Regions from separate parts of the Paenarthrobacter sp. NPDC056912 genome, predicted to be linked through region 2. Evidence: predicted binding sites of a transcription regulator. Region 2 holds the regulator's gene; the other holds the start of a gene.

Region 1 (19,754 bases), on a different contig from region 2:
TGGAAGCCGTAGCAAATGCCGAAAACCGGCACCCCGGCTTCGAAGAGGTCGGCTCCGACGCTGGGCGCGCCATCAGCGTAAACGCTGGAAGGCCCGCCTGAAAGGATGATGGCTGCCGGGTTCTTGGCCAGAAGCTGCTCGGTGGTGAAGGTATGCGGAACAATTTCCGAATACACATTCGCTTCGCGGACGCGGCGTGCAATCAGCTGCGCGTACTGGGCACCGTAGTCAACAACCAGCACCGGCTTCTGGGAAGTCTGGGGTGCGGTGGGAGTAGTCACCAACCAAGACTACTTGGCCGGGCCGCCCCGGTGCACGTTGACCGGGGCCGCCAAGGGCCAAAAGGGGGCCCGCCGTTAGGCATCTCACACCGGGATGCCCTCAAACCCTAGTAGCGCTTGGAGGCCTGCGGGTTGGCTGCCAGTTCCGCTTCAACCTCTGCATGGAACTTTTTCTCCACGATGAAGGACAGAAGCGGGATTACGCCGCCCAGTGCCAAAAGGATGAGCTTGGAGAAAGGCCACCGCATGAGAGACCACAGGCGGAAGTTGGAAACCAGGTAGACCACGTACATCCAACCGTGGACGATCAGCACTGATGTGGAGATGTTGAACCCCCCAACCACACCCTTGGGCTCGGACTCCGCAAAGCCGAAGCCAAACGGCTGCCCCGTGACGGCACTGGTGCCACCGGCGAAGAGCGAGACGCCGAACGCGTAGCGGGCGATCAACTCGGCACACAAGAGGAGCAACATGGCACCGGTGAGGTAGGCCATGACTTTGTAGAACTTCAGCGCCGAACGGATTTGGGCTTCCGTCCCGCCAAACCTCCGCTTCTTGGGCTTGGGTCCGGACTGTTCGGGCTGGATTGCCGGTTTGGGCTCAATCATGGCTGCACCTTTTGTTCTGGCTCTGGGCTTGTAGGTTCTTTGTCTACCTCTGCGTCGCTGTCCGGTTCGTCGTCGAACTCGTCGCCTTCGAGGTCCCGCCGGTAGTCGTCCGCCACCATCCTCCACCAGATGTAGAGGGCAAAACCAGCGAAGACAACCCATTCGACCGCGTAGAAAATGTTCAACCAGTTAACCTGCTCAGCTGGCGGCTGCGCTGGAATGTTCAGCGCCTTCACGTCATCGCCAAGCGGGACGGTCACACCCGCGGCAACTTCAGATGTCGCTGCCACGAATCCCGGGTAGCTGGAGACTTCCCAGGTGTTGATCAGCTCGGCCACCGCCACCGCGGAAGCCCTGCCCGGGCCGGCGTCGACATTCGGAGTGGGGGCCTCGGACGGGAGGAGGCGGCCAGTCAAAGTAATGGCGCCCGACGGCGGCGGGCCGGCTTGGGCGGCATCGGCCACCCAGCCGCGGGCAACCGGGATCCAGGTCTTTGGCGACGCGGCCACACCGCTCAGGGTCGGGGCTCCGTCAACCGCGAAGGCGGAGACGATCCAGAAACCCTTTTGGTTGTTGTACAGGCGACCTTCGACCAGGACCTGCTTTTCGGGGTCGTAGCTTCCGGTGGCGCTGACCATCTGGTCGGAGACGGAGCCGGGGAAGAAATGCCCCGGCTGGAGGACGTCCACCAGGGGCTTTACTTCTTCGATGCTGGAGGGAGCGGGAGGCTCGTGCTGGGCAGACCGGCTGAGCTGCCACTGGCTGAGCAGCACAAATACCCCGGACAACAGAAGCGCAAAGACCAGTCCTGCGATCCAGCGGGGTTTCAACGCGGTTTTCAACACCCCTTAACCGTACTTCGTCCGGCTGTAGAACAACGAAACGAGGGTTGGGGCCTGCCTAGAGTGGGGCAGCCGGGTCCCTGCGTGGCGACGGAGTCGACACGAAAGGGCCTGCCTAGAGTGGGGCAGCCGGGTCCCTGCGTGGCGACGGAGTCGACACGAAAGGGCCTGCCTAGAGTGGGGCAGCCGGGCCCCTGCGTGGCGACGGAGTCGACACGAAAGGGCCTGCCCCAATCTCAGTGGTCGAAGAACACCAGGCTGGAGTTGATGAGTTCGGAAATGACTTCGGTATCGTGCGCCCTTCGAAGGGACTCCCGGAACGACTCCTTGGAGAGGGACCGCGCCAGGGTAGCCAGGACTTCGAGGTGGTCCGAGAAGGAACTTGCAGGCGTGGCAATGAGGAGGATCACAGTGGCCGGGCCATCGGTGGCGCCGAAGTCCAAGGCATGACCGAACTTGGTGACGCCTACCGCAATGGAGATCCTGTCCACGAATTCGCTGCGCGCATGCGGCAGGCCGATGCCACCAGGGAGCCCGGTGGCCAACTGGTGTTCGCGTGAGTGCACCTGTTCCAGGAAGCCCTCCAGGTTGGAGATCCTGCCGGCCGCATGCAGCCGCTGAGCCAGTTGCGCCGCAGCATCGATCTTGTCCCGGGCGACAAGTTCAAGGATGACCGTGTCCGGGGTGGTCAGTTCCGCATCGTACCGGTCAAGTGGTTCAGCCAAGTCGTGTTCCCTCCAGTGTGGCCTCCCGGCCGCAGTTCCTTGAGCTGGTCAGCGAAGGGGAACGATGTCATCGACTCCCATGCGCGCGGCATCCGCCGATTCGTCGTCGGGCTGCTGCTGACTGAGCCGTTCAGCTTCCACCCGCGCAAGGTAGTGCTTGATTTCGCTTTCTTGCTGAGTCTCGCTCCAGCCAAGGATTTCTCCCATCAGCTTAGCCACTACAGGCACGGCAGACACACCCCGGTCCCAGGCTTCGATGGAGATCCGGGTCCGGCGGGTCAGGACGTCGTGCACATGGCGGGCGCCTTCGTGGGTTGTAGCGTAGACAACCTCGGCCGCGAGGTAGTCATCCGCGCCGGGCAACGGTTCAGCAAGTTCGGGCCGGTCCTCAATGAGGTCCAGCACTTCCGAGGTCATTGATCCATAACGGTTGAGCAAGTGCTCCACGCGTGCCACGTGAACGCCCGCTTCGTCTGCTGAACGTCCCCGCCGGTTCCAAGCCGCTTTGAAGCCCTCCGCGCCCAGCAGCGGAATGGTCTCGGTGCAGCTGGACGGAACTCGCTCGTCCATGGCGCGTGTGGCTTCGTCCACTGCATCCTTGGCCATGACCCGGTAGGTGGTGAACTTGCCGCCGGCAACCACTACGAGTCCCGGTACAGGGTGTGCCACAACGTGCTCACGCGACAGTTTTGCGGTGGAATCGTTCTCTCCGGCCAGGAGTGGGCGCAGGCCGGCGTAGACGCCTTCAACGTCCTCCCGGGTCAGTGGCCGCTTGAGGACCTTGTTGACATGTTCAAGGACGTAGTCGATGTCCTTGCTGGAAGCAGCGGGGTGTGCCTTGTCCAGTTTCCAGTCGGTGTCGGTAGTACCGATAATCCAGTGGCGGCCCCAGGGGATCACGAAAAGCACTGACTTCTCGGTGCGAAGGATCAGGCCGACTGTGGACTGGAAGCGGTCTCGCGGCACCACCAAGTGAATGCCTTTGGAAGCACGGACTTTGAGCTGGCCCCGGTCCGTGACCATGGCCTGGGTTTCATCGGTCCACACGCCGGTAGCATTGACCACTTGCTTGGCGCGGACTTCGAAGACACTGCCGTCTTCCTGGTTTTCCAGCTTGGCTCCGACCACGCGCTCCCCCTCGCGGAGGAAATCCACCACGCGGACGCGGTTGGCTGCATACGCGCCGTAGTAGGCGGCCGTCCTGACGAGGTTTACCACCAGGCGGGCGTCGTCCACCTGGGCGTCGTAATAGCGGATGGACCCGACAAAGGCATCATCCTTCAGGCTGGGAGCCGCGCGGAGGGTTCCCCGCCTGAACAGGTGCTTGTGCATGGGTACGCCACGGCTGTGCCCTGACGTGAGGCCCAGGGTGTCATAGAGCATGATGCCCGCCCCGACGTAAGGGCGTTCCCAGAACCGGCGTGTCAGCGGGTACAGGAAGGGCACAGGACGGACCAGGTGGGGGGCTATCTGCTGGATCAGCAGCCCCCGCTCCTGGAGGGCTTCCTGGACCAGGCCGAAGTCCAGCATCTCCAGATAGCGCAGGCCACCGTGGATGAGCTTGGAGGATCGCGACGACGTTCCCGACGCCCAGTCCCTGGCTTCGACGATTCCCACCGTCAAGCCACGGGTCACGGCATCGAGTGCCGCGCCAGCTCCTACTACGCCGCCGCCGACAATCAGGATGTCGAGCTCCTTGCCGGCCTCGGCGGTGGCTTTCAGGACTTCAATTGAAGCGGCTCGGGCTTCGGGGCTAAGTGCTCCCGGAGTACCCCCGTGCGGACCGCCTGCGACATTGCTCATCGGACCCCTCCTCAAACGCAACTGCTGGTAGTCCCCTACCCTACTTGTTGCCCGGCCCGTTTGGCAGGAGTCTTAGTTGCCCGAGTAAGGCGACACTACGACGTCGACGCGCTGGAACTCTTTGAGGTCCGAGTAGCCGGTGGTCGCCATGGAGCGGCGCAAGGCGCCAATAAGGTTGGAGGTGCCGTCCGTGTGGTGGCCAGGCCCAAAGAGAACCTCTTCCAAAGGACCAACGGTTCCCACGTTGACGCGGTCTCCACGCGGAGATTCGAGGTGGTGGGCCTCGGGGCCCCAGTGCCAGCCGCGACCCGGTGCTTCCTCGGCACGTGCCAGGGCGCTCCCCAGCATGACGGCGTCCGCACCCATGGCGATCGCCTTGACGATGTCCCCGGAGCTGCCCATGCCGCCGTCGGCGATGACGTGGACGTAGCGGCCGCCGGACTCGTCCATGTAGTCACGGCGTGCGGCAGCGACGTCGGAGATGGCTGAGGCCATGGGCGCGTGGATCCCGAGGGCGCGGCGGGTAGTGCTCGTGGCGCCGCCGCCGAAGCCGACCAGGACGCCCGCGGCACCGGTGCGCATGAGGTGGAGTGCAGGCGTGTAGCCGGCTGCGCCGCCAACAATGACGGGGACGTCGAGTTCGTAGATGAACTGCTTGAGGTTCAGGGGTTCGTGCGTTTTGGAGACGTGCTCGGCGGAGACGGTGGTACCGCGGATCACGAAGATATCGACGCCGGCAGCCACCACGGTCTTGTAGTGTTCCTGCGTGCGCTGCGGGGTGAGGGAACCGGCCACCGTAACGCCGGCTGCGCGGATCTCGGCGAGGCGGGAGCTGATGAGCTCCGGCTGGATGGGCGCCTGGTAGAGGTCCTGCATGCGACGGGTGACCGCCGGGCTGCTGGTTTCGTCAGCCAGGCCCGCGATCTCGTCGAGCACCTTCTGCGGGTTCTCATACCGGGTCCATAGGCCTTCAAGGTCCAGGACGCCGAGGCCGCCAAGACGGCCCAGGGCGATGGCCGTATCCGGGGACATCACAGAGTCCATGGGGGCCGCAATCACGGGCATGTCGAACTTGTAGGCATCGATCTGCCACGAGACAGAGACGTCCTTCGGGTCACGCGTCCGGCGATTCGGAACGATCGCGATGTCATCCAGGGAGTAGGCACGACGCCCACGCTTGCCACGGCCAATCTCAATCTCATAAGTCACTGCTCGAGTTTATCCCACCGGGGCCGAAGCCCCGGCTTTGGCCGACACGTGCGAGCCGGTCCGCTCAGGCAGGTTACGGGGTGTTCTGGCTGGTCTCGTCAGCGGTGAGCTGGGATTCGAACATTCGGAAGTAGCGTCCACGCAAGGCCACGAGTTCCTTGTGTGTCCCTTCTTCGGCGATCCGGCCATCTTCAAGCATGTACACGACATCGGCCTTTTCTATGGTGGCCAGCCGGTGGCTGATGGCAATGATGGTGCTGCTCCGGTCCGCGAAGAGTCGAGTGAAGATCCGGTGTTCAGCCAAAGCGTCAATTGCCGAGGTGGGTTCGTCCATGACCATGAAGGAGGCGTCCCGGTAAAAGTTGCGCGCCATGGCCAGCCGTTGCCATTGGCCGCCCGAAAGCCCGCTCCCCTTGCGTCCCCGGGGATCTTCCATCCAGTTGCTGACATGGTTTTCCAGGCCGTTGGGCAGCTTGCTGATGAACTCCATGGCCTCGGCATCCGAGGCTGCGCGCCGCACGCGGGCATCGTCCCGGGGTTGGTCAACGTCTCCGAGGTAGATGTTTTCGGCCGCGGTAGCGAACTCATACTTCAGGAACTCCTGGCTCAGAACCGCCAAATGCCGGTGCCAACTGGTGACATCGATCCCGGCAAGGTCCACGCCGTCGAGCAGTACCTGGCCCGAATCGGGCCGGTACAGCCCGGCGAGTATGCGGATCAGTGTGGACTTCCCGGCGCCGTTTTCACCAACGATGGCAACGTGCTGGCCCGCCCTGATGGTCATCGAAATGCCCTTGATGACCTCGATGTCGCTGCCCGTGTAGCTGAACCGGATGTCCCGCAGTTCCACAGTGGTGGGCGACTCTAGCAAGGGCGGTTCGTTGCCGCTGGGTACGGGGAGGGCCATGAAAAGCTCATAGTCCTTGAGGTTGGCGAGGTCCTCGTCAATGGAACTCAGCGAGGAAACCAGGTTGTTGGCCGTGGACAATGCCCGGCTGACAATCTGCTGCACATAGAGGAACTGCCCCACCGGTTGGGCCCTGGCGATGATCTGCCCCACAACCCAGATCAGCGAGACAACCTCGGCACCGTACTGGAGGGCATCTGCAGCCAACTGTTTGGGGATGTACCGCCTCTGGAAGTCCAGGCGCCGGCGTTCGTCAGCGTCGCGAAGCCGGGATCGCAGGTCCATCAGGTATCCCACGATCCCGTAGAGCCGCATCTCGGCGATGTGCTGGGGCCGAAGCAGGTTTTGCTCGATCATCCTGCGCTGCCTGCGGGAATCCACTTGCGTATTCCAGTGCGCGATCTGCTCGCGTGAGAGTTTGAACTGCAGATAGACGCTGGGCACGATCGCCACCAAAACAATCACGGCAATCCACCAGCTGACCAGCAGCAGGGCACCAATGGCAAGGATCACCGAGACCAGCTGCGTAAAAATGGCGGCGATCCTGTCAAGGACGCGGGCATAGGAATCCGAGAACCGTTTGGCGCGGTCGTAGAGATCCACCGTTTCTTTGTCGTCATAGCGCCAGAACTCCAGCGCCAGGAAGCGTTCGTACATCATGTCGCCAACGATCGCACCCACTTTGAAGCTCATGAGCTGCTGGATGTACCGGTCCACGCTGCTGAAAGCGCCCCAAAACAGGCCCAGTGCGGCGGTGACGATGACATACACCACCGCCCGCGGACCGGCGTCGTGATCCCCCGCATAACCGGCCGCCAGCGCGGTGGTGGTGAGCGCGGCGAAGTATGTAGTGACCAGGGGCAGCGTGGCCGAGATCAGGGAACCGGCCACCTTCATGAGAACCGCGACCGGCGACGCTTTGAAGCTGACTTTCAGGACCTGTCCGACGGCGCGTGCGTAGGGCCGGAGGGCAAGCTTGCGGGGCGGCGCCTTGTTCAGGCGGACCGACTCCGGGTGCCGCGGTTGTGCGGGCTTTTCAGACATGACCTCAGCCTATTCCCCACGGCAGACATTCAGGCGTACGCCTTAAACAGCTGTTCCCCGCGGATACCTCCACGGGGAACAGCTAAGACGAACCCAGGACCTAGCGGGAACCGTAATTCGGTGCCTCGACGGTCATCTGGATGTCGTGCGGGTGCGATTCCTTCAAACCGGCCGGCGTGATGCGGACAAACTTGCCGCGTGCCTTGAGCTCAGGAATGGTGGGGGCACCGGTGTAGAACATGGTCTGGCGGAGGCCGCCGACCAATTGGTACGCCACGGAAGCCAGCGGGCCGCGGAAGGCCACACGGCCCTCGATGCCCTCGGGAATGAGCTTGTCATCACCGGAGACGTCGGCCTGGAAGTAGCGGTCCTTGGAGTAGGAGGTGTTCTTGCCGCGGGACTGCATGGCACCGAGGGAACCCATGCCGCGGTAGCTCTTGAACTGCTTGCCGTTGACGAAGATGAGGTCGCCCGGGGATTCCTCACAGCCGGCAAGAAGCGAGCCCAGCATGACGGTGTCGGCGCCGGCAACCAAGGCCTTGCCGATGTCGCCTGAGTATTGCAGGCCGCCGTCTGCGATCAGCGGAACTCCGGCCGGAATGGCAGCCTTGGCTGATTCGTAGATGGCGGTGATCTGCGGAACGCCAACACCGGCCACAACGCGCGTAGTGCAAATGGAGCCCGGGCCAACGCCCACCTTGATGCCGTCGGCACCGGCATCGATCAGCGCCTGGGCACCTTCACGGGTTGCCGCCTGGCCACCGATGACGTCCACGTGGGCAGCAATCGGATCCGACTTGAGGCGGCGGATCATGTCCAGCACGCCTTGGGAGTGACCGTTGGCGGTGTCCACGAACAGGGCGTCCACACCGGCGTCGATGAGCTTCATGGCGCGCTCCCAGCCGTCGCCGAAGAAGCCAATGGCAGCGCCGACGCGCAGGCGTCCTTCGTCGTCCTTCGTAGCCAGCGGGTACTGCTCGGCCTTGGTGAAGTCCTTGGTGGTGATGAGGCCCTTGAGGCGACCCTGCTCGTCAACCAGCGGGAGCTTCTCGATCTTGTTGGTGGCCAGCTTGTGCGACGCTTCATCACGGCTGATGCCCACATGCCCGGTGATGAGGGGCATCTTGGTCATTGTGTCGCTGACGCTGCGGAACGGGAAGTCAGACTCCGGAATGAAGCGGGTGTCGCGGTTGGTAACGATGCCCAGCAGACGGCCGTCGGTGTCCACCACAGGCAGGCCCGAGACACGGTACCGGGAGCAGAGCTCGTCCAGTTCCTGCAGGGTGGCTTCAGGACCGATGGTCAGCGGGTTGGTGATCATGCCGGATTCGCTGCGCTTGACGCGATCCACGTGCTCGGCCTGGTCGTCGATGGACAGGTTGCGGTGAACCACGCCCAAGCCACCCTGGCGTGCCATGGCGATGGCCATGCGGGACTCGGTCACGGTGTCCATGGCGGCAGAGAGCAGCGGGGTCTGCACGCTGATGCGCTTGGAAATGCGGGACGAGGTGTCAGCCTCGGACGGAATGACGTCGGTGTGTCCGGGGAGCAGCAGGACGTCGTCATACGTCAGGCCAATGAAGCCAAACGGATTGTGTTCGGGCTGGGTCATGAGTGTGCGCCTCTTACCTGGGTTCTTGGGGGCTTAACTGGTAGGGGTTGCAACTGATGACCAGCCCGTCATTACGGGACTGGCCTGTGCATAAGGTACTGCGAGGCAGCTAACATGCTGCCGGTATTGAATAAATAGTAGAACCTCCGCGCCGATCGCCATATTCCGCGACGCCTGAGTGTGAGCAACAGCACTGGCGGCAGGCCGCCGTCGTACACTTGCCCGTGCGGCTGCAGGGGTCCCTAGCTGCGGGACCAGCCGGTGGCGGCCAGCAACCGTTCCTCGAACATCGGGATCATGCTCTGCACGTAAGTCTTGGTGAGGTGATTGTCGTCCTTGTAGACGTACACGTTCCCGACGACCGCCGGGCAGGTGCCCTGTTCACAAATGAAGTCGCTCATATCCATCAGGTGCAGTCGCTCCACCTTGCCGACGTAGTCGTCCAAGGGTGACGACACCGCCAAGGACTCCTCCAACGGCGCATTGCAGTCGGGGGAATCCGGGCCCTTCTTCTGGACGCATTCGGGCATATTGATGCTGAACCGCGGATTGTCACGAACCCCCACCACATCAATGCCGGCGTCCGTGAACGGCTTGATGCCGTCGAGGTAGCCAGGCACTTCCGTCTCAAACGGAGCTGTGACGTGCGTCAGCGAGGCCACCGTAAACACGGCATCCGGCCGATGTTCCATCATGTAGGCGGCACTGGCCTTGTTGAACTCGTTGCACTCGTCAGTTCGCTCCGAGGATTCGGCACCGAAACGGCAACTTCCCTTCAAGAGCGTCACCACTTCCCAGCCGTGCTCCTTGGCTATCGGGCCAAGAGCGGCCATGTACTGCTGGGCATGCGAATCGCCCAGCACCACGATCTCCTTGGTGACAACCTCGGGTTCGTCGTTTTGCAGGCAGCCCTCCAGCAGCGGGTCCGTGGGAACGTTGTCGCCGGTGCACAGTCCGTCGATGTCCGCCCACTCATCCTTCATGGCGGCCGGCGCCGGGATGATCAGGGCTTCCGGCGTGGGATTGCCCGAGAACTCCGGGGACAACGCGGCCGCACCCGGTGTCAGTTCCTTGGGCTGGTCAGCAATCGCGGCGCCCTCGGCGGCGATCGCTCCCTGCCAGGCGGTAACGGGCAATGCCAGCAAGGCACCGCAGGAAGCAATCACGACGGCGGCACGCCAGGACCGGACGTCCGGCCACTCCCAGCGGCGCATGGGTACCTCGACGTAGCGGGTGGTGACCACCGCCAAGACCATGGAAGCGGCCATTATGCCCAGACCTTGGAGGAGGTTCGGCGTCGTGGTGCCTGTTACGAGAAGGAAAAACACCAGGACCGGCCAGTGCCACAGATACAGGGCATAGGAATTGTCTCCCACCAGCACCAAGGGCCGGGAACTCAGGAAACGGTCAGCACCCAGGCGGCTGTTGCTCTGTCCGGCCACGATCACGGCTGCTGCGGCCAGAGTCGGCCAGAGGGCCACGAATCCGGGGAACGAGCGGTCCACTGTCAGGACAAGGCCGCACGCGAGCATCGCGGTGATTCCGGCCCAGCCCAGGAACACACGGAGCCTGCGGCCAGGTTTCAGGTACGGCAGCGCCAAGGCGAGCAAGGAGCCCAGCGCGAACTCCCACAGCCGGGCACGGGTATCGAAGTACGCGTATTCCTGGTTGGTGGCGGTCTGCTCTATGGAAAACACGAGTGAGGCCAGGAACACCATGCCAAAGGCCACGAACAGTAACTGACGGTGGGCCACGGCCTTCCGCTCCGGGAAGAGCTTGGCCAGCTGCGGCTGCAGCAAGGCCACGGCCGCGAAGATCAGCGGCCACAGGATGAACACCTGGCCTTGTACTGACAGCGACCAGAAATGCTGGAGCGGGCTTGCCCCCGAATGGTCCTGCGCGTAATAGTCCACAGCCGAGTCGGCGAGCTGCCAGTTCTGCCGGTACAGCAAGGACGCCCACGCTTCAGCGAGGATATCCGGCCAGCGGCTCTGCGGCACGAACGCCCACGTGGCGGTCAGGACCGCCAACAGCACAACGACGACGGCGGGCAGCAGCCGCTTGAACACGTGAAGCCAATGCCGGACAAGGCGCAAAGGCGAGCCGTTTTCGAGCTTTCGCGTGAACGACAACGTCAGCAGGAACGCCGAGATCAGCAGGAAGACGTCAACCCCGCCGGAAACCCTGCCGAGCCAGATATGGTAGGCCGCCACCATGAGCACAGCCAGCGCGCGCAGTCCCTGGACCTCCGGACGGAAGCCTCGTTCCGCCGTCGGGCGTTGTCCTGCGGCTGGTACGGCTGAAGCTGTTGCCGTGCTGGTGTGTGCATTCATCATCGTTGCCACCCGGTAGCGGCAAACCACCTTTCATCGAGCATGTCCGCCATGCTCTTTACGTATGTCTTGGTCAGGTGATTGTCGTCCAAGTAGACGAAGGTGTTACCCACAATGGCCGGGCAATAGATCCCCTCGCAAATCAAGTCCGACATATCCAGCAGGAACAGGTCTTGATACTTGCCAAGAACTGCATCGAACGGGCTCTGGGCTGCCAGGACATCCGCACGAAGGGGACGGCAGTCCGGACTGTCCTGCCCCTTGGAGAGCGTGCAGTCCGTCAGGCTATAGGTGAACCGCGGATTATCCCGCATGGCAATGACCTGGGTGCCCAACGCGTTGACCTCCGGGATGAGCTCCTCGAAACCGTGCGTCAGCTGCTCATCAGGGGCAGAAGGAACGGCCGCGGTACCCACCATGAAAATGGCATCGGGCGGATGGGCTTCAATGTGGCTGCGGACTTCGCGGTTGAACTCGTTGCACTCCGGCTCGGCGTCCGGGTTCTCCGTCATGAACGGGCAAGCTCCGAAGAGCATGGCGTAGACCCGCCAGTGGTGCTGCTCGGCCAGCTCGCCGATCGCGGCGAGCCACTGCTGCGAATGCGAGTTGCCCACCACCAGGACCGTCTTGGTGGCGTCAGCGCCGACGTCGTTCTGCTGGCAGTTCTCCTGCAGCAGCGGCGACTCCGGCTTGGTTTCACCGGAACAGGCATCCGACAAATGGGCCCAGTCTGACGGCAACTGTTCCGCGGACGGCAGGGTCATGGCGTTCGAGGCCACTTGGTTCACATAGCCGGGCAGAAGTGCTTGGGCCCCGGGGTTGTCATGGGCCGCCTGCGCCTGGGCAGCTTGCAGGTCCAAGTCCTGCTTGTACTGGAAACCAAGAAGGGGTGCGGACGCCACGGCCACGCACGCTGCGATGGCAATAGCTGCGCGCCGCCGCTTCACTTCAGGCCATTTCCATTCCCTGAAGGGTTTCTCCACGTATTTGGTAGTAAGGAAAGCCAGAACAAGGGACAGGGCCACAATCGCCGTTCCGGAAAGCCAACCCGCATGGTCTTTGCCGCTCCAAGCCAAGGCAATCACCAGGATGGGCCAGTGCCATAGGTACAGGGCGTAGGAGTTGTCGCCGAGCCGGACCAGAAACTTGGAACTCAGGATCCGGTCCACGCCGAAACGGCTCCCGCTCTGACCGGCCGCAATCACGGCAACGGCCGCCAAGGTGGGCCACAGTGCCACAAAGCCGGGAAACGCAGTCTGGACCTGCAGCAGGATGCCGCAACTGAGCATCGCCGCCACGCCAATCCATCCCAGGACCACACGGACGGGCTTCGAAAAGTTCAAGCCCGGGAGGATCAGGGCCAGCAAGGTGCCCAAGGCGAATTCCCACAGACGGGCAAAAGTATCGAAGTAGGCCACCGCCTGGTTGGTGGCCGTGAAAATGATGGAGTAGATGAAGGAGATCACGAAAATGATCGCGAAAATATACGCGAGCGTCGCGCGGTAGCGGAGGCCGAACCGGCGGCAGAGCAGCGCAACGGTGGCGAAGATGATGGGCCACATGATGAAAACCTGGCCCTGGATGGACAGCGACCAGAAGTGCTGTACAGGACTCGCCAGGCTGTGGTCCGCAGCGTAGTAGTTGACCGCCAGGCCCTGCAGTAGCCAGTTCTCGAAGTAGAACAGCGAGGCCCATGCTTGGTGCACAACCTCAACCCAGCGGGTCGGCGGCAGGAAAGCGAAGGTGGCCGCGAGCGTCCCCAGGAGAACCACGACGACGGCGGGAAGCAGCCGCCGGAACAGGTGCAGCCAGTGCCGCAAAAGATCCATCGGCCGGCGTTGTTTGTAACGTCCCGTGAACTGGAGGGTCATGAGGAAGGCGGAGATGAGGAGGAAGACGTCGACACCTCCGGAAACCCTGCCGATCCAGATGTGGTAGCTGACCACCATCAGGACAGCGAGTGACCGAAGACCTTGGATTTCGGGGCGGAACTTAGACTTTGCAACGGGTCCGGAAGCCCGCCTACCAGGGTGGGCGGGGGTTGGGATCGTTGGCGTAGTCACGTTAGGCGGTTCCTCAAAGCTGCGGCACAAAGCATCAATAATACGCGGTTTCCACCGCGCACCCCCATTGGGAGGGCATTTCCGACCGCCCTCCCAAGCCTTATTAGTTCAAGTCCAGCTATGGATTTTCCCAGCCCCACCTGTGCGTGACCTGTGCCGATACCCGTTTTGGCCAAGCGTGGACGGGCCCCTTGCGATGTGTCGCATTCCACAATCACGGCTGCCCTTGGTCCGCCAAGGAGCTCCGGTCCATTGCGGGCTGCTGCGCCATTGCGGGTGTGTGTGAGGCCGCCATCTGGCGGGCCAGGTATCGGGCATCGCGGCTGACGCCGGGCAATGTGGCTGACGCAGCCGCAAAAAGGAACTCCTGGCCAATGAAATAGAGTCCGGAAACATCGTGCGCCACTCCCCTGGTTTGCCGGGGCTCACCTATGGGGTCAAGGGCCGGGAGCTTCAACCACGAATAATCCTCGTGGTAGCCGGTGCACCAGATGATCGTGGAGACATCCAGGATCCTTCCGTCTTCCAGGACAGGCTTTCCGTCGGCAACCCCGGCGACCCTGGGGACCAGGTCGATCCCTGCGGCACCCAGCTCCTTGGTCTTGGTCCGGATCAACGGTGCCGCCATGGACTTGAATCCCGGCGCCGCCTTCCTGCCAACAGGAGTGTTGTAGTTGAGGACGTACAAGCCCAGGAACCGCACGATTGGCAAGGCAAAGCGGGCTGCTGTCCGCCCATGCCGGACCGGCAGCTCCCCGCTTGGCTTTCCGGCAACCAAAGTGGGATGCGTCCGGCCCACTTCCAGGGCGATCTCCGCCCCCGAGTTGCCAAGTCCGACAATCAACACCGGCCCTGCCCGGAGTTGCCCTGGATTCCTATAGTCCTGGGAGTGGAGTTGCAGCACTGCCGGGTCAACTTCCGTGGCAAACCGCGGCGTCTTAGGCAGCTGGTGACCGCCGGTAGCGACCACGACGTTGCGGGCATGCCAGACACGGTCCCTTGAACTGACGGCGAAACCTTCATCCGCTGGCCTGACGTCTTCTACCCGGACGTTCGGAATGAACGGGAGATCGAAGCGGCGGACATACTCTTCAAAGTAATCCGCCAGTTCATCCTTCGACGGAAAGGCCAGCCGGTCTCCGGGGAAATGCGCGCCCGGCAGGCCGTCGTACTTGGCAGGAGTGAAGAGGTGCAGTGAGTCCCAGCGCTGGCGCCAGGCATCTCCCGCCCGGGCGTTCTGGTCCAGGATGACGAAGTCCCGCCCCTTCCCTGGCCAGCCAGTATCCGAGGGCCAGCCCGGCCTGCCCACCCCCTACGATCACCGTGTCCAGCTCTGTGTGCTGACTCTTTTCCATGGCTGCTTCTCCTCGCTGGCTGTTGTGGCATTACGTGCCGATACAGCCAAGCTATTGCCCGGGTGTCCCCCGCCGCGTCGGCCGGATTACGCATTCCCGCGAAGTCGGTATGGGTATTTATGCGCAGACGTCCGGAGGTGAGAGAGCGACGCTCGAAAACAATCCGGAGGTGAGAGAGGGACGCTCGAAAACAATCCGGAGGTGAGAGAGGGACGCTCGAAGACAGTCTGGAAGTGAGAGAGGGTCAGCGGATCATGCCGTGCTCAAAGGCGTAGCCGGTGGCTGCCGCCCTGGACGGCACCCCTAGCTTGGACAGGATATTGCTGACGTGCCGGGCCACGGTCTTCTCGCTGAGGTAAAGCTCCCGGGCGATGGTCCTGTTCGCCAGGCCCCCGGCGATCAGCCGCAGGACTTCCAGTTCCCGGCCGGTCAGCGACGACGTTCCTTGGGGCTTTTCCCCGCTGAACTCCAGGACCTTCGCCACCGCCGGCGTTGCACCCAGGTCCGCGAACTCAGCCGTAGCGGCCTCAAACTCCATGGCCGCCGAGTCCGTGTCCCCCATTGCTGCGCAGGCCCTCGCGGCAAGGACCCTGGAAAGCGCCGCTTGGTAGGGCGCCTCCAGGCTGTACCAAATCCGCCACGCTCTCCTGGACTGTTGAAGGGAAGCCACCGGATTGCGCTCGGCCAGAAGCACATCCGCCGCTGCCAGGGCGGCGAGCGCCAGCTCCAGCGGCCTGCTTTCACGGTGCAGCGGTGCGGACAATTCGTCCGCCGCAATCCTCGCAGCAGCTACGTCGCCCGCAGCGAGCTCGATGTCCACCACGGCAGGAAGGAGCCTCCTCCGGTTGGCCTTGTCCGCGCCCTCCAACGCCCGGCGCATGGTGGCTTGTGCCCTGGACGCCTTGTGCTGCGCCAATTGGAGGTACGCAATTCCGGGTACCGGCTCAAAGCCTGTCTCGGCTGCTTTCGCATAGGCCCTGCCGGCTTCTTCCAACCAGCCCCGCAACCGCAGGACTTCGCCCTGCTGGTACCAGGAACCGAACGTGGCATCGGGGTCGCCTTTCCTGATCCGGCCTTCGGCCGCCCGGGCGACTGACAAGGCTTCATCCCACGCACCGTGCAGGATCAGGAGCTCAGCACGGTTGGCCTGGCACTGCCCGCTGAACATGACCATGTCCGGCCGTTCCCCGCACCAACGTTCCAGTGCGGCAGTCCACTCCTGGGCACGGTGTACGTCGTGGGCAAGGCGGCAGCTGCCTAGCACTGCGCAGTAAATGATTCCCGCCGGTATGGGAGAGACCTCACCTGCAGTTACCGAGACCATGACTTCGTCGAGGAGTTGAAGTCCCTCATCTGTGTGCCCAAGCGAGACGCGGGAGGTCCCAACGCCCAGCTGGCCCATGGCTTGGAGGTCCTTGTCGTGGAAGAGGGTACCGATTTCCAAGGCCCTGCTGAACAACCCGTGGCCGGCTTCGGCATTGCCTGACCGAAGGGAGCCCAGTCCTGCCGGAATAAGAAGGTACCCTTCGGCCGCGCTGGGTCCTTTCGCGCCCTCCAGTAAGTGTTTGGCACGGGATAACCACCCGTTGCCCCTTGCCTGCTCACCCATGTCCATGAGGAACATGACCAACCATGCGGCGCACCGGGCCGCGCTGTCAGTGTCTCCCATGGTGAGGAATTCATCGTGCGCCCGTGTGAGGTACTCAACGCTCTCCGAGTTCAAACCCAGCAGCATGGCCACCGACGCCACCAGTTCAATGTCCTGGGGAGGCAATCCACCTTCGGCATCCGCACGTGCAAGGCAGTCCAAGGCGTCGCTCCAGCGGCGCTCGTGGAATGCCGAGCGTCCTAGGTCCAAGTCCGTGGCCGGAGTTGTCATGGTTCACCGTAGGGGTGGAAGCGACCCGGTTTGTGCCCGAAGCCGCCGCATTAGCGTCAGGTTACCGCCGCCGTCGAACGCCGACAATAGCTGCCCCCCGCCTGCCCGCGGACAGCAAAGAGCCCCGGTCACGAACATGACCGGGGCTCTTTGGTACAGGCAGTTAGTGCTTGTGGCCTGCGTGTGCGTCTTCTTCCTCGGCCGGCTTCTCGGCTACGAGGGTCTCGGTGGTGAGAACCAGGGCAGCGATGGAAGCGGCGTTGCGGAGAGCGGAACGGGTGACCTTGACGGGGTCGATCACGCCAGCGGCGATCAGGTCCTCGTACTCGCCGGACTTGGCGTTGAAGCCGTGGTTGGCGTCCAGTTCGGAAACCTTGGCAACAACCACGAAGCCGTCGAAGCCTGCGTTCTGGGCGATCCAGCGCAGCGGCTGGACCAGGGCGCGGCGGACGATGCCCACAGCAGCTGCTGCGTCACCTTCCAGGGCCTTGACGGCGGGCGACTCGTCCAGTGCCTTGAGGGCGTGGATGAGGGCCGAACCGCCACCGGAAACGATGCCTTCTTCGAGGGCTGCACGCGTGGAGGATACTGCGTCCTCGATGCGGTGCTTCTTTTCCTTCAGCTCAACCTCGGTGGCTGCGCCAACCTTGATCACGCCGATGCCGCCGGCCAGCTTGGCCAGGCGTTCCTGCAGCTTTTCCTTGTCCCAGTCGGAGTCCGTCCGGGTGAGCTCAGCACGCAGCTGTGCAACGCGGTCGGAGACGTCCTGGGCCGAGCCTGCACCGTCGACGATAGTGGTGTTGTCCTTGGTGACCGTGATGCGGCGCGCGGTACCGAGTACCTCGAGGCCTACGGAATCCAGGGTCAGGCCGAGGTCAGGGGAAACAACCTGTGCGCCCGTGAGCGTGGCGATGTCCTGGAGCATGGCCTTGCGGCGGTCGCCGAAGCCGGGTGCCTTGACGGCCACAACGTTGAGCGTGCCGCGGATGCGGTTGACGATCAGGGTGGACAGGGCCTCGCCCTCGATGTCTTCAGCAATGATGAAGAGCGGCTTGGAAGCCTGGAGGGCCTTCTCCAGCAGCGGCAGGAAGTCCTGAAGCGAGGAGATCTTGCCCTGGTTGATCAGGATGAGTGCGTCCTCGAGGACGGCTTCCTGACGCTCAGCGTCCGTGACGAAGTACGGGGACAGGTAGCCCTTGTCGAACTGCATGCCCTCGGTGAGGACCAGCTCAGTCTGCGTGGTGGAGGACTCTTCGATGGTGATGACGCCATCTTTGCCCACCTTGCCGAACGCTTCTGCCAGCAGTTCGCCGATTTCATCGCTCTGCGCGGAGATCGCTGCGACGCTGGCAACCTGCGTGCCTTCGACCTCGCGGGCGTTCTCCAGCAGGCGGGCTGCGATGGCTTCAACGGAAACCTCGATGCCACGCTTGATCTCGCCCGGTGCGGCGCCGGCAGCAACGTTGCGCAGGCCTTCCTTGACCAGGGCCTGGGCCAGCACGGTAGCCGTGGTGGTGCCGTCGCCGGCGACATCGTTGGTCTTGGTAGCTACTTCCTTGGCCAGCTGGGCACCAAGGTTCTCGTAGGGGTCGTCAAGCTCAACTTCACGGGCGATGGTCACGCCGTCGTTGGTGATCGTGGGAGCGCCCCACTTCTTGTCCAGCACGACGTTGCGGCCGCGCGGACCAAGCGTCACCTTGACAGTGTTGGCGAGCTTGTCGATACCGGCCTCAAGAGACCGGCGGGCAGCATCGTTAAAAGCAAGCTGCTTTGCCATGGTTGTGTCCTTTCAAGACAGAAAACCCGCACCGCTGTCGCTCGGAATGATTCCAACGCGGCTGCGGTGCGGGGCTCCAGGAAGTTACTTTACGACGATCGCAAGGACGTCGCGGGCGGACAGAACGAGGTACTCGTTGCCGCCGGTCTTGACTTCGGTTCCACCGTACTTGGAGTAGATGACGACGTCGCCAACAGCTACGTCAACCGGTACGCGGTTGCCGTTGTCATCGAAGCGGCCGGGGCCGATTGCAACAACTTCGCCTTCCTGCGGCTTCTCCTGCGCGGAGTCCGGAATTACCAGGCCGGAAGCCGTGGTCTGCTCTGCTTCGAGCGGGCGAACAACAATACGATCCTCAAGAGGCTTAATCGAGACCGACACTCGGACTCTCCTTTTCATGAGCTGATTCATGGACTAAAAACTTGGGTGCCGAGGCGTGCAACCGTCGTCGCGGTGCCGGTAGCTGCCTGGCGGTGGTGATTAGCACCCTCCGGGGAGAGTGCTAACAAGACTCTATGTAAGGCGTTAGCACTCGGTCAAGGTGAGTGCCAGCATTTCGTCATGGGTGAACGCCCGTCACCGGCCGGTGAGGTCCTCCAGATCGTAGTCTTCGCCGTCATCGTCCCCGTCAACCCGGTCTGTCCCACGGTTCAAGTAAAGGAGTACGCCGGAAGCAACGGCAACCACGGCGGAGACCACCAGGGCAATGATTCCGCCGACGCGGGCTCCGCTGTAGAGTTCGCGGATGTCCCGGGCCTCGTCGGTGGCGTCGTTGACGCTCTTGCCTGTCACGGAGTAGGCAGCCGCGTTGAAGGAGTCCAGCGCAAAGATGATGATCAGCAAAGCTATGCAGACCACCGCAATCACAGCCCCCGCAATTAAGGCAGGGCGGGCATACCGGGTTATGTGGGAGGGCTGCGGAACTGCGTTGTCTTCCATGAAAACAACCCTATCTGGCTGATTCCCCAGTCACGATGCCATGACGTGCCCTATTAGGCTTGATCCCATGTCTCACGCACCGCAGGAACAGATCGCGCCCTTGCTGACCACCGAAGGATGGGAACTTCTTGCCTCGCTGGGCCCGTACCGGGACGCCGACGCGTTCAGCGTCAACGCCGACCTCCGGAAGGCGGGACATTCTCCTGAACTCGTGGCAGCCGTCCTGACCCAATCTCGCCTACGGACCCGGGCCGAGTCAAAGTTCGGCGAGTTCGCCCGCCAGATGCTGTTCACACAGGCCGGCTTGGAGCAAGCCACGCGCCTGAACGTCGCAGCACGGCACGCGGAACGATTCGCGAAGGCAGGCATTACCCACG
Region 2 (9,301 bases):
GTTGGCCATAGCCAGGCGGCATAATTGCCGTGTGAGTGTCGACAGTTAGGATCCTGCGTGTCTCCCATGGCCCGCACCGCACCGGTGCCCGCCGCAACAGATCCGGCCATCATCCGGAACTTCTGCATCATTGCCCACATCGACCACGGCAAATCCACCTTGGCCGACCGCATGCTGCAGTACACCGGCGTCGTTCAATCACGCGACATGAAGGCCCAGTATCTGGACCGTATGGATATCGAACGTGAGCGCGGCATCACCATCAAGTCCCAGGCAGTGCGTATGCCTTGGGAACTGGACGGCACAAGCTACGCCCTGAACATGATCGACACTCCGGGTCACGTCGACTTCACCTACGAGGTCTCACGGTCCTTGGCCGCCTGCGAAGGTGCTGTCCTCCTGGTCGACGCTGCACAGGGCATCGAGGCCCAGACCCTTGCCAACTTGTACCTGGCGATGGAAAACAACCTCACCATCATTCCTGTGCTAAACAAGATCGACCTCCCGGCCGCCCAGCCCGAGAAATACGCGGCGGAGCTGGCCAACCTCATTGGCGGCGATCCCGAGGACGTTCTCAAGGTTTCCGGTAAAACCGGTGTTGGTGTCGAAGCGCTGCTGGACAAGATTGTCCGCGACCTTCCATCCCCGGTGGGGGATCCCGATGCTCCCGCCCGGGCCATGATCTTCGACTCCGTCTATGACACCTACCGTGGCGTCGTCACCTACGTCCGTGTAGTGGACGGCATGCTGCACCCGCGTGAGCGTATCCAGATGATGTCGACCCGCGCCACCCACGAACTCCTTGAAATTGGCGTCAGCTCCCCGGAGCCCACGCCGTCCAAGGGACTGGGTGTTGGCGAAGTCGGGTACCTGATCACAGGCGTAAAAGACGTCCGCCAGTCCAAGGTCGGCGATACCGTCACCAACCTTGCCAAGCCTGCGTCAGAGTCGTTGAGCGGCTACGCCGACGCCAAGCCGATGGTCTTCTCCGGCCTGTATCCGCTGGACGGCACGGACTATCCGGTGCTCCGCGATGCCCTGGAGAAACTCATGCTCAACGACGCCGCTCTGGTCTACGAACCCGAGACGTCAGCGGCCCTGGGCTTCGGCTTCCGCGTGGGCTTCCTGGGATTGCTCCACCTGGAGATCACCCGTGAGCGCCTCGAACGTGAGTACAACCTGGATCTGATCTCCACCGCACCCAACGTGGAGTACGAGGTCACGCTCGAGGACAAAAAGGTCATCCACGTCACCAACCCCAGCGAGTATCCCACCGGCAAGATTTCCGAAGTCCGCGAACCAATGGTGTCAGCTACGATTTTGGCGCCGAACGAGTTCGTGGGCGCCATCATGGAACTCTGCCAGAGTCGTCGTGGCGTCATGGGCGGAATGGACTACCTCTCCGAGGACCGCGTGGAGATCAGGTACCGCCTGCCGTTGGCTGAGATCGTGTTCGATTTCTTCGACATCCTCAAGTCCAAGACGCGCGGTTATGGTTCGCTTGACTGGAAAGCCGATGGCGAGCAGGTTGCCGACCTGGTCAAGGTGGACATCATGCTCCAAGGCGAACAAGTGGACGCTTTCAGTGCCATCACCCACCGGGACAAGGCTTACGCCTACGGTGTCATGATGACCGGCAAGCTCCGCGAACTCATTCCGCGCCAGCAGTTCGAAGTTCCGATCCAGGCTGCCATCGGTTCCCGCATCATTGCCCGCGAGAGCATCCGGGCCATCCGCAAGGATGTCCTTGCCAAGTGCTACGGCGGTGACATCACCCGTAAGCGCAAGCTGCTGGAGAAGCAGAAGGAAGGCAAGAAGCGCATGAAGATGGTGGGCCGCGTCGAGGTCCCCCAGGAAGCGTTCATTGCTGCCCTGACCACCGACGAGTCCAAGGACAAGGCCAAGAAGTAGATGCCCAGCGTCCTTCCTTTGGGCGATCCGGCGCCTGCGGACGGCATGTTGCCCCCGCAGGTGCTGGCTGGCGTCGAGTACCGCAAGTTCGGGCTCTACGTCCATATCCCTTTTTGCGCGGTCCGTTGCGGCTACTGCGACTTCAACACCTACACGGCCACGGAGCTCGGCGGCGGTGCGTCCCAGGACGCATACGCCGGCACGGCCGTTTCGGAGCTCGACTTCGCGGCGCTTGCCCTTGATGCTTCAGGTGTCCCGCGCCGGTCCCTGAGTACCGTCTTCTTCGGTGGGGGCACGCCAACCCTGCTCCCCGCCGAAGACCTGGCGCGGATACTGCGCGCCGCTATCGGGCATTGGGGGCTGGAGCCTGGAGCCGAGGTCACCACTGAAGCCAATCCGGATTCCGTGACCCGCGAATCCCTGCAATTGCTGGCTGATGCCGGTTTCACGCGAGTGTCTTTTGGCATGCAATCGGCAGTGCCGCACGTCTTGAAGGTACTGGATCGAACGCACACTCCAAGCCGCGTGCCTCTTGTAGTGCAGTGGGCACGTGAGGCCGGCCTGGCTGTCAGCCTGGATCTTATTTATGGAACACCGGGCGAGTCCATGGAGGACTGGCGACTGTCCCTGGAGACGGCCTTGTCCTATGGTCCGGACCACATCAGCGCATATGCCCTGATAGTGGAGGAGGGCACCAAGCTTGCGGCCCAGATACGTCGTGGCGAAGTCCCCGGAATCGACGATGACGACCACGCTGCCAAGTACGAGCTCGCCGACCAGATGATCTCCGAAGCGGGCCTGACGTGGTACGAGGTCAGCAATTGGTCGCTTACTCCCGAGCAGGCTTGCCGGCATAACCTCGCCTATTGGCGGGGCGATGACTGGTGGGGCATTGGTCCCGGAGCGCATTCGCACGTCGGCGGCGTCCGATGGTGGAACGTCAAGCACCCCACCGCCTACGCATCACGGTTGGCTGCCGGAACGTCGCCGGCCGCTGGGCGGGAAACGCTCGACGCCGACACCCGGGAAGTTGAGCGCATCATGCTTGAGGCGCGGCTCGGGACTGGTTTGTCAGTGGATGCCTTGGACAAAGTGGGCAGGCATGCCATGGCCGGACTCATTGCGGATCAGTTGGTGGATCCTGTAGCAGCGTTCAAAGGACGCCTGGTTCTCACCCTGAAGGGCAGGCTTCTCGCGGACGCTGTGGTCAGACGCATCCTGCCGGACTGACGGCCATCGCGCGGCCGCCGGCCGGGCTGGCTACTTGATCCAGCGCAGGTTGAGGCGATAGCGGTGCGGTTGCCCGTGATTGACGCGGATACCGGCGGAAACCGAGAAGCACGTCAGGGCAACCCAGATTCCGGTGGCGATCACGGCGAAGATGTTGCCCACAACAGGGAGCAGCACAAGAATGTTGGCCAGTACTGCGGCAATGGTGGGGGGAAGCGTGAAGTTCAGTGCTTCCTTTGATTCCTGGGCCGTAAACGGTCCACGGTCCCGGAAGATCAGGTAGATCAGGAGGGACGGCAGGCATCCCAGGATGCCGCCGAAGTGCGCCAAGGTAGCCCACTGCCGGTCCTCGCTGGCCGTCAGCGGGAGAGCGTTGGCAGGCGCGCCATGGTACTGGGGCTGGCCTGCGGCGCTGCCCGGTTCTTCAGGAGCGTTCTCTGACACGGTGTCTTCCTTTTGCTGTAAAGATGCTGCGGTGTTGCTGTCCCAGAATACGTTGTCGCGGGGACTTCCCGGGACCAACGCCCCGCCGGGCGCCAAGGTTGTCCTGCCGGGACCGTGTCCTCAAGCGGTGTTCATCAGGGAACAGTGAGGAAGTCGATGACTTCTTCCACCCTGCCCAACAACGAGGCTTCGAGGTCTGCGTAACTGCGCACGGCACCGAGGAGCCTTTGCCAACCCAGGCCAATGTCCTCGGCGGTTTCGTGAGGCCAACCAAACGCGCTGAGTATTCCGGTCTTCCAGTCGATGCCGCGCGGCACTGCAGGCCACTGCTCAATGCCCAGGACCTTCGGCCGGATGGCTTGCCAGACGTCAACGTAGGGATGGCCCACAATCAGCACGTTTCCGGCAGCACCGGGTACTGTCATGGCTTCTGCGGCGATGCGTGACTCCTTGGAGCCCGGGACAAGGTGGTCCACCAGAATGCCGAGTCGTCGGCCGGGGCCGGGGCTAAAAGCGGCGATGGCCGATTTGAGGTCGTCTACGCCGTGCAGAGGTTCCACGACTATGCCCTCCACCCGGAGGTCGTCACCCCAGACTTTTTCTACCAGTTCGGCGTCGTGTTTACCTTCCACCCAGATCCGGCTGGCTTTCGCTACCTGGGCGCGGTGGCCTTGCACTCTCACTGATCCGGACGCGGTACGTGCCGCCGGGGTGGTTGCGGCAGCGGCGCGCGCGGCCGGTGGCATGAGGCGGATCGCCTGCCCCTCCAGGAGAAAACCGAATCCAAGCTGGAACGACTTCGTTTTCCCGCGCCGGTCCTCCAGGGACACCACATGCATTCCGCCGGACTTTTCAACGCGGGTTACTTCGCCCACCCATCCCGACTGCACGTCTTCGAGGACCATTCCCCTCTGGACAGCTACCTCAGGAAGTTGGCGTTTAGCCGGAGCAGTCATGTCCTGCGGGCCCCAATTGTCGAAAGCCAAGGGATTCCTACCTCTTCATGCTGGGTGGTGCTGGAATTCGTACCGGGCGCAACTGATGCCGGCGCTGTCCGCCTGTTAACTCGGCGGCCGGTTTCAATGCTAGCAACGCACTGGCTCATACTAGACTTGTTAGCACTTGGGCATGTTGAGTGCTAAGTGCGGGGAGTCGTCGAGTCCCCGCGGCGTCCGGTCGAAGGACCTTGATACCCGTCAGGAGGTGGAGCAATGAGTGAGCCACGCAAGCTGGAAGTGCTGCGTGCCATCGTTGAGGATTACGTGCATTCCCGCGAGCCTGTCGGATCCAAGGCCCTCGTTGAGCGTCACCATCTTGGTGTTTCAAGTGCCACTATCCGGAATGACATGGCTGTCCTCGAAGAGGAAGGCCTCATCGCTGCGCCCCACACAAGTGCCGGCAGGATTCCCACAGACAAGGGCTACCGCCTGTTCGTGGACCGCATCTCGCAGGTCAAGCCGCTGTCGGCCGCGGAGCGTCGTGCTATCCATTCGCTCCTAGAGGGACCGGATGATCTTGATGACATCCTGGAGCGCACCGCAAGGCTCCTCTCGCAGCTGACCAACCAGGTCGCCGTCGTGCAGTACCCGCATTCAAACCGCGCTTTGGTCCGCCATGTCGAGTTCGTGCTCCTGGCTCCCAAGCAGGTCCTGGTTGTTCTGATCGCGGACACCGGCAGCGTTGGCCAGAAGGTCCTTGATGCAGGATCGGACGTGAGCAACGAGGCACTGATGCTTCTGAGGTCCCGGTTCCTTGGCAGCATCGCGGGTACGCAACTCGCGCTGTTGCCCCAAGTTCTTCCTTCGGTGGTGGCACTTTGCCCGCCGGAGCTTCGAAGCCTGGCGCAGGTCCTGGGGCATGGGCTGCAAGCGCTCAGCGACAACAGCCGTGAGGAACGCATCCTGATGGCCGGTACAGCCAACCTTGCCCGCTCCAACGTGGACTTCCCGTTGAGCATCGGGCCTGTGCTTGAGGCCTTGGAGGAACAAGTTGTCATGCTCCGGTTGTTGTCGGATATGGGCGATGACCCCCGTGGCGTGACTGTAAGTATCGGCCGGGAGAACCCCTACGACGGCTTGGCAGAGGCATCCGTCGTGGCAACGGATTATGGCTCCGGCGCCAAGGTGGGGATTCTCGGTCCCACACGGATGGACTATCCAACCACCATGGCCGCAGTTCGGGCCGTGGCCCGCTACCTTTCACGCATTCTCGGCGGCTGAAGACCGGCCCGAAGAAATAACCGCAGTACAACAAGGAAGAGATACCGACTTTGAGCAGCCACTATGACGTTTTGGGAGTCTCTCCGGAAGCCACCGGGGAAGAGATCAAAAAGGCGTACCGCAAGTTGGCGCGGAAACTTCACCCGGATGTGAACCCGGGTGACGATGTCGCGGAGCAGTTCAAGGCCGTGACCCATGCGTACGAGGTGCTGTCCGACCCCCAGAAGCGCCGCGTCTACGACGCCACAGGCAATGAGAACGGCACTGACAACGGGTTCGGCGGAGGCTATTCAGGCCAAGGGTTCGCCTTCCAGGACATCTTCGACACGTTCTTCGGGGGCGGTGGCGGCCACGGCGGACCGGCCTCCAGGGTTCGGCGTGGGCAGGACGCCCTCATCAGCGTCCGGATCGACCTCAAAGATGCCGTCTTCGGCGTCAACAAAAAGCTTGAAGTGGACACGGCCGTGGTCTGCCCCACTTGCGATGGCAGCTGCTGCCGCCCGGGCACCCACCCGGAACGTTGCGACATCTGTGGTGGCAGCGGCCAGGTCCAGCGCGCTGTCCGTTCCATTCTTGGTCAGGTCATGACAACCGCCCCCTGCGGCTCCTGTGAGGGTTTCGGCACAGTCATCAAGGATCCGTGCAATGAATGCAGCGGCCAGGGCCGGATCCGCAGCCGCCGTTCCCTGACCATCAAGGTTCCCGCTGGTGTCGCCACCGGTACGCGTATCCAGTTGTCCGGACAGGGGGAGGCTGGTCCTGCCGGCGGACCCGCAGGTGACTTGTACGTTGAGATCCGCGTCAACAACGATTCCATGTTCATGCGTGAAGGCGATGACCTCCACGCCACGTTGAGCGTGCCTATGACCGCCGCAGCCTTGGGGACCGAGCTTCAGCTGGAAACCTTTGATGGAGCCCAGGACATTGATGTGAAGGCCGGCACCCAGTCCGGCGAGATCATTACGCTCCGCGGCCTGGGTGTGAACCACCTCCGTGGCTACGGCCGAGGCGACCTCAAAGTCCACTTGCATGTTGAGACTCCGAGCAAGCTCGACCCCGCCCAGGAAGAGCTGCTGCAGCAGTTGGCGAAGCTTCGCGGCGAGCAGTTCACTGAAGGGAAGCTCGTGGCGAGCGGGGGCATGTTCGCCAAGCTCCGGGACAAGCTCGGTAACCTGTAGCGGTGAGCAACCCCGTTTTTTTCGCGCCGGCCGGCAGCCTTGCCCCGGTTGAGCCCGGTTCCCGCTTTGTCCTCGACGGTCCCGAAGCGCGACATGCGGTGACCGTCAAGAGGCTTACCGTGGGCGAGTCCGTGGACATTGCCGACGGCGCCGGTGGGCGACTGACCGGAACGGTTTCCGAGATCGGCCCCGGTACATTGACCGTGACGGCCTCGGAGGTAGTCTTTGAACAGCCTTCGGCCGTGCGGTTGGTGCTGGTCCAGGCCCTGGCCAAGGGCGATCGCGATGAGCTGGCCATCGAGACCTCCACCGAACTGGGAATAGATGCGGTGATTCCCTGGCAGTCGGAACGCTCCATCGTGCGCTGGAAAGGCGACCGCGCCGCCAAGGCACATGCCAAATGGCAGTCCGTTGTCACCGCTGCTGCCAAGCAGGCACGCCGGGCCTGGATTCCTGAAGTGCGATCGATCGTCGAGTCCGGTGCCCTGGCGCAAGCTGTGGCGGCTGCTGACCTCGCCATCATTTTGCACGAAGACGCCAAGACGTCCTTGCGGAAGGTCTTGGAGGAGTCTGAGGTTCTGCAAGGTGCTGAAGCCGGAGAAGCTCGCGAGGTTCTCCTGATAGTTGGCCCGGAGGGCGGAATCTCACCACGCGAAGTGACGCGCCTGAGCGACGCCGGCGCTGTGACGGCACTCTTGGGTCACCACGTGTTGCGGTCGTCGACGGCGGGTCCGGCCGCCGTCGTTCTCGCCAGCGACGTTTTGGGTCGCTGGTAGGCGGCGATACGCGTCAAACTAGCCGACGTTGAACAACCGGGTGTCGGTACTTGTTTCGATGGTCTTGCCGGAGTCGTCAACCTGGGACACGCGAAGCTCGTACTTGCCGGCCTTCAGCGTGGCGCTGAACGTGAAGAGCCCGTACTGCCCGGGTTCGCCAGCGGCCTTTGCCTGGCCCGTCAGCAGGCTCGACTTGTCACCCTTGCCGTTGTCCTGCAGGAGTTGCCAGCTGATGGGTTTGGAGCTATCCGTGCTTCGGCCGTTGAATTTCACCAAACCCGGAGGTAGTGAGGTCTCTTCCTGTGGATCGATGATCCACAGGGGTGCCACCAGCGAAGCATCACGTGCCATGGGTTCGCCGAGTTTCACCTGCCCGAAAGCCATGTAGTCCTTATGGCCGTCAACCAGGATCACTACCTGGATCTGCTGGCCGGAGTTGATGAGCCCCGAGGACGAGGCCGCCGCCGTGGCTGTGTACACCAACTGCTGTACCGCCCGCTGTGCCATCCCGGCGTCGAGGTTGGAGTTGAAGGCGTCACGGGAAATATCAACGGTGATGACGTTCTTGCCGGAGATAGAGGTGGCGAGGCTGCCCGGATCCTGCCACGGCGTGAAGAAATCGTGGTCCAAGGGCTTCTCGGCCATCATGATCCGCAGTGCTGTGGTGACGGGATTTCCGTCTCCGGGAATGTCCCTGAACTCGCGGTAGAGGTAGACCTCTTCCTTGCTCCGGCCGATCCAGTAGACGGGAATCTTGGTGGAGGCCTGTGTGGTTTCCAAAGGCGCATTGCTGGCCGGAGCCTCCTGGAGGGTAACGGCCGGTGAACTGGAAGCCACCTGGCTGCCGCCGCCATTGGCGATGCAACCGGTCAGCAGGAGCACAGCGAGCATCGCGGGCGCGGCAATGGCGGACTTTGTCCGCTTGCGCGCGCTATTCCCGTTGCGTGCTGACGTCGTGATGGGGGTTCCCGCCTTGCTGTGCATCTTTGGCAGCTGTAGCCGCCTGACCTGTTCTAGGTGGTGCTGTTTCCACTCGCTATGCCAGCTTGGCACACCGTCGACGGCGCTCGGCCGGGATTGCGGGGAAGGGCGCCAACTGAAACATGATTGATACCGGCTTGATGCCGAGTTGAGACAAAAAGTCGACAATCAGGGGAACGCCTGCACGGTCAGCCGCAGGAGGTCCGCCGACGGCATGCTGGCGTAGGATTGGAGACATTCCCGCATAAGGACCGGTGCGCAGGCGGCGGCTTATCAGGAATCGACGGCTAACGTGAATCAACCGGAGGAGAACAGGCCGAACGGCCAGCACTATGAGTGAATCTTTGAACGGGCGGCTGAGGACCGGAAACGGCAACCCGGCGCCCACCGAGTTCCCGCACACTTTACCGGGCACGCGCACGGAAATTGTTACGTTCGACAACTCCGACCAGATGGTTCACTCACTGGGCAGCCACGACGAAGCCTTGCGGTACATCGAGGAACAGTTTCCCGACGTGAACTTCCATGTGCGGGGCAACGAGCTCTCCATGACCGGCCCCTC

Evidence for each region. The regulator HrcA, encoded in region 2, represses chaperone genes, less so after heat shock. The targets are predictions, from matches to a motif close to TTNGCACTCGNNNNNNNCGAGTGCNAA.
Region 1: groES (co-chaperone GroES) is a predicted target of HrcA. The motif match lies at 18,964-18,990, and genes of this name have one in related genera.

Annotation. Positions count from the first base shown of each region.
Region 1 covers NZ_JBHUCD010000015.1:36,053-55,806, forward strand. Annotated here, with positions in the region: gene guaA (glutamine-hydrolyzing GMP synthase) at 1-281, opposite strand, end outside; gene ACFRJ9_RS16360 (DUF3817 domain-containing protein) at 389-889, opposite strand; gene ACFRJ9_RS16365 (SURF1 family protein) at 886-1,734, opposite strand; gene ACFRJ9_RS16370 (PTS sugar transporter subunit IIA) at 1,968-2,456, opposite strand; gene ACFRJ9_RS16375 (glycerol-3-phosphate dehydrogenase/oxidase) at 2,505-4,259, opposite strand; gene ACFRJ9_RS16380 (GuaB3 family IMP dehydrogenase-related protein) at 4,332-5,468, opposite strand; gene ACFRJ9_RS16385 (ABC transporter ATP-binding protein) at 5,542-7,419, opposite strand; gene guaB (IMP dehydrogenase) at 7,520-9,031, opposite strand; gene ACFRJ9_RS16395 (acyltransferase family protein) at 9,274-11,364, opposite strand; gene ACFRJ9_RS16400 (acyltransferase family protein) at 11,364-13,427, opposite strand; gene ACFRJ9_RS16405 (flavin-containing monooxygenase) at 13,642-14,736, opposite strand; gene ACFRJ9_RS16410 (LuxR C-terminal-related transcriptional regulator) at 15,027-16,661, opposite strand; gene groL (chaperonin GroEL) at 16,825-18,438, opposite strand; gene groES (co-chaperone GroES) at 18,523-18,819, opposite strand; gene ACFRJ9_RS16425 (hypothetical protein) at 19,015-19,377, opposite strand; gene ACFRJ9_RS16430 (SAM-dependent methyltransferase) at 19,445-19,754, shown strand, end outside.
Region 2 covers NZ_JBHUCD010000003.1:102,727-112,027, reverse strand. Annotated here, with positions in the region: gene lepA (translation elongation factor 4) at 58-1,911, shown strand; gene hemW (radical SAM family heme chaperone HemW) at 1,912-3,141, shown strand; gene ACFRJ9_RS04535 (DUF4870 domain-containing protein) at 3,172-3,585, opposite strand; gene ACFRJ9_RS04530 (DUF3097 family protein) at 3,720-4,571, opposite strand; gene hrcA (heat-inducible transcriptional repressor HrcA) at 4,797-5,804, shown strand; gene dnaJ (molecular chaperone DnaJ) at 5,855-6,982, shown strand; gene ACFRJ9_RS04515 (16S rRNA (uracil(1498)-N(3))-methyltransferase) at 6,985-7,758, shown strand; gene ACFRJ9_RS04510 (GerMN domain-containing protein) at 7,777-8,649, opposite strand; gene ACFRJ9_RS04505 (PhoH family protein) at 9,072-9,301, shown strand, end outside.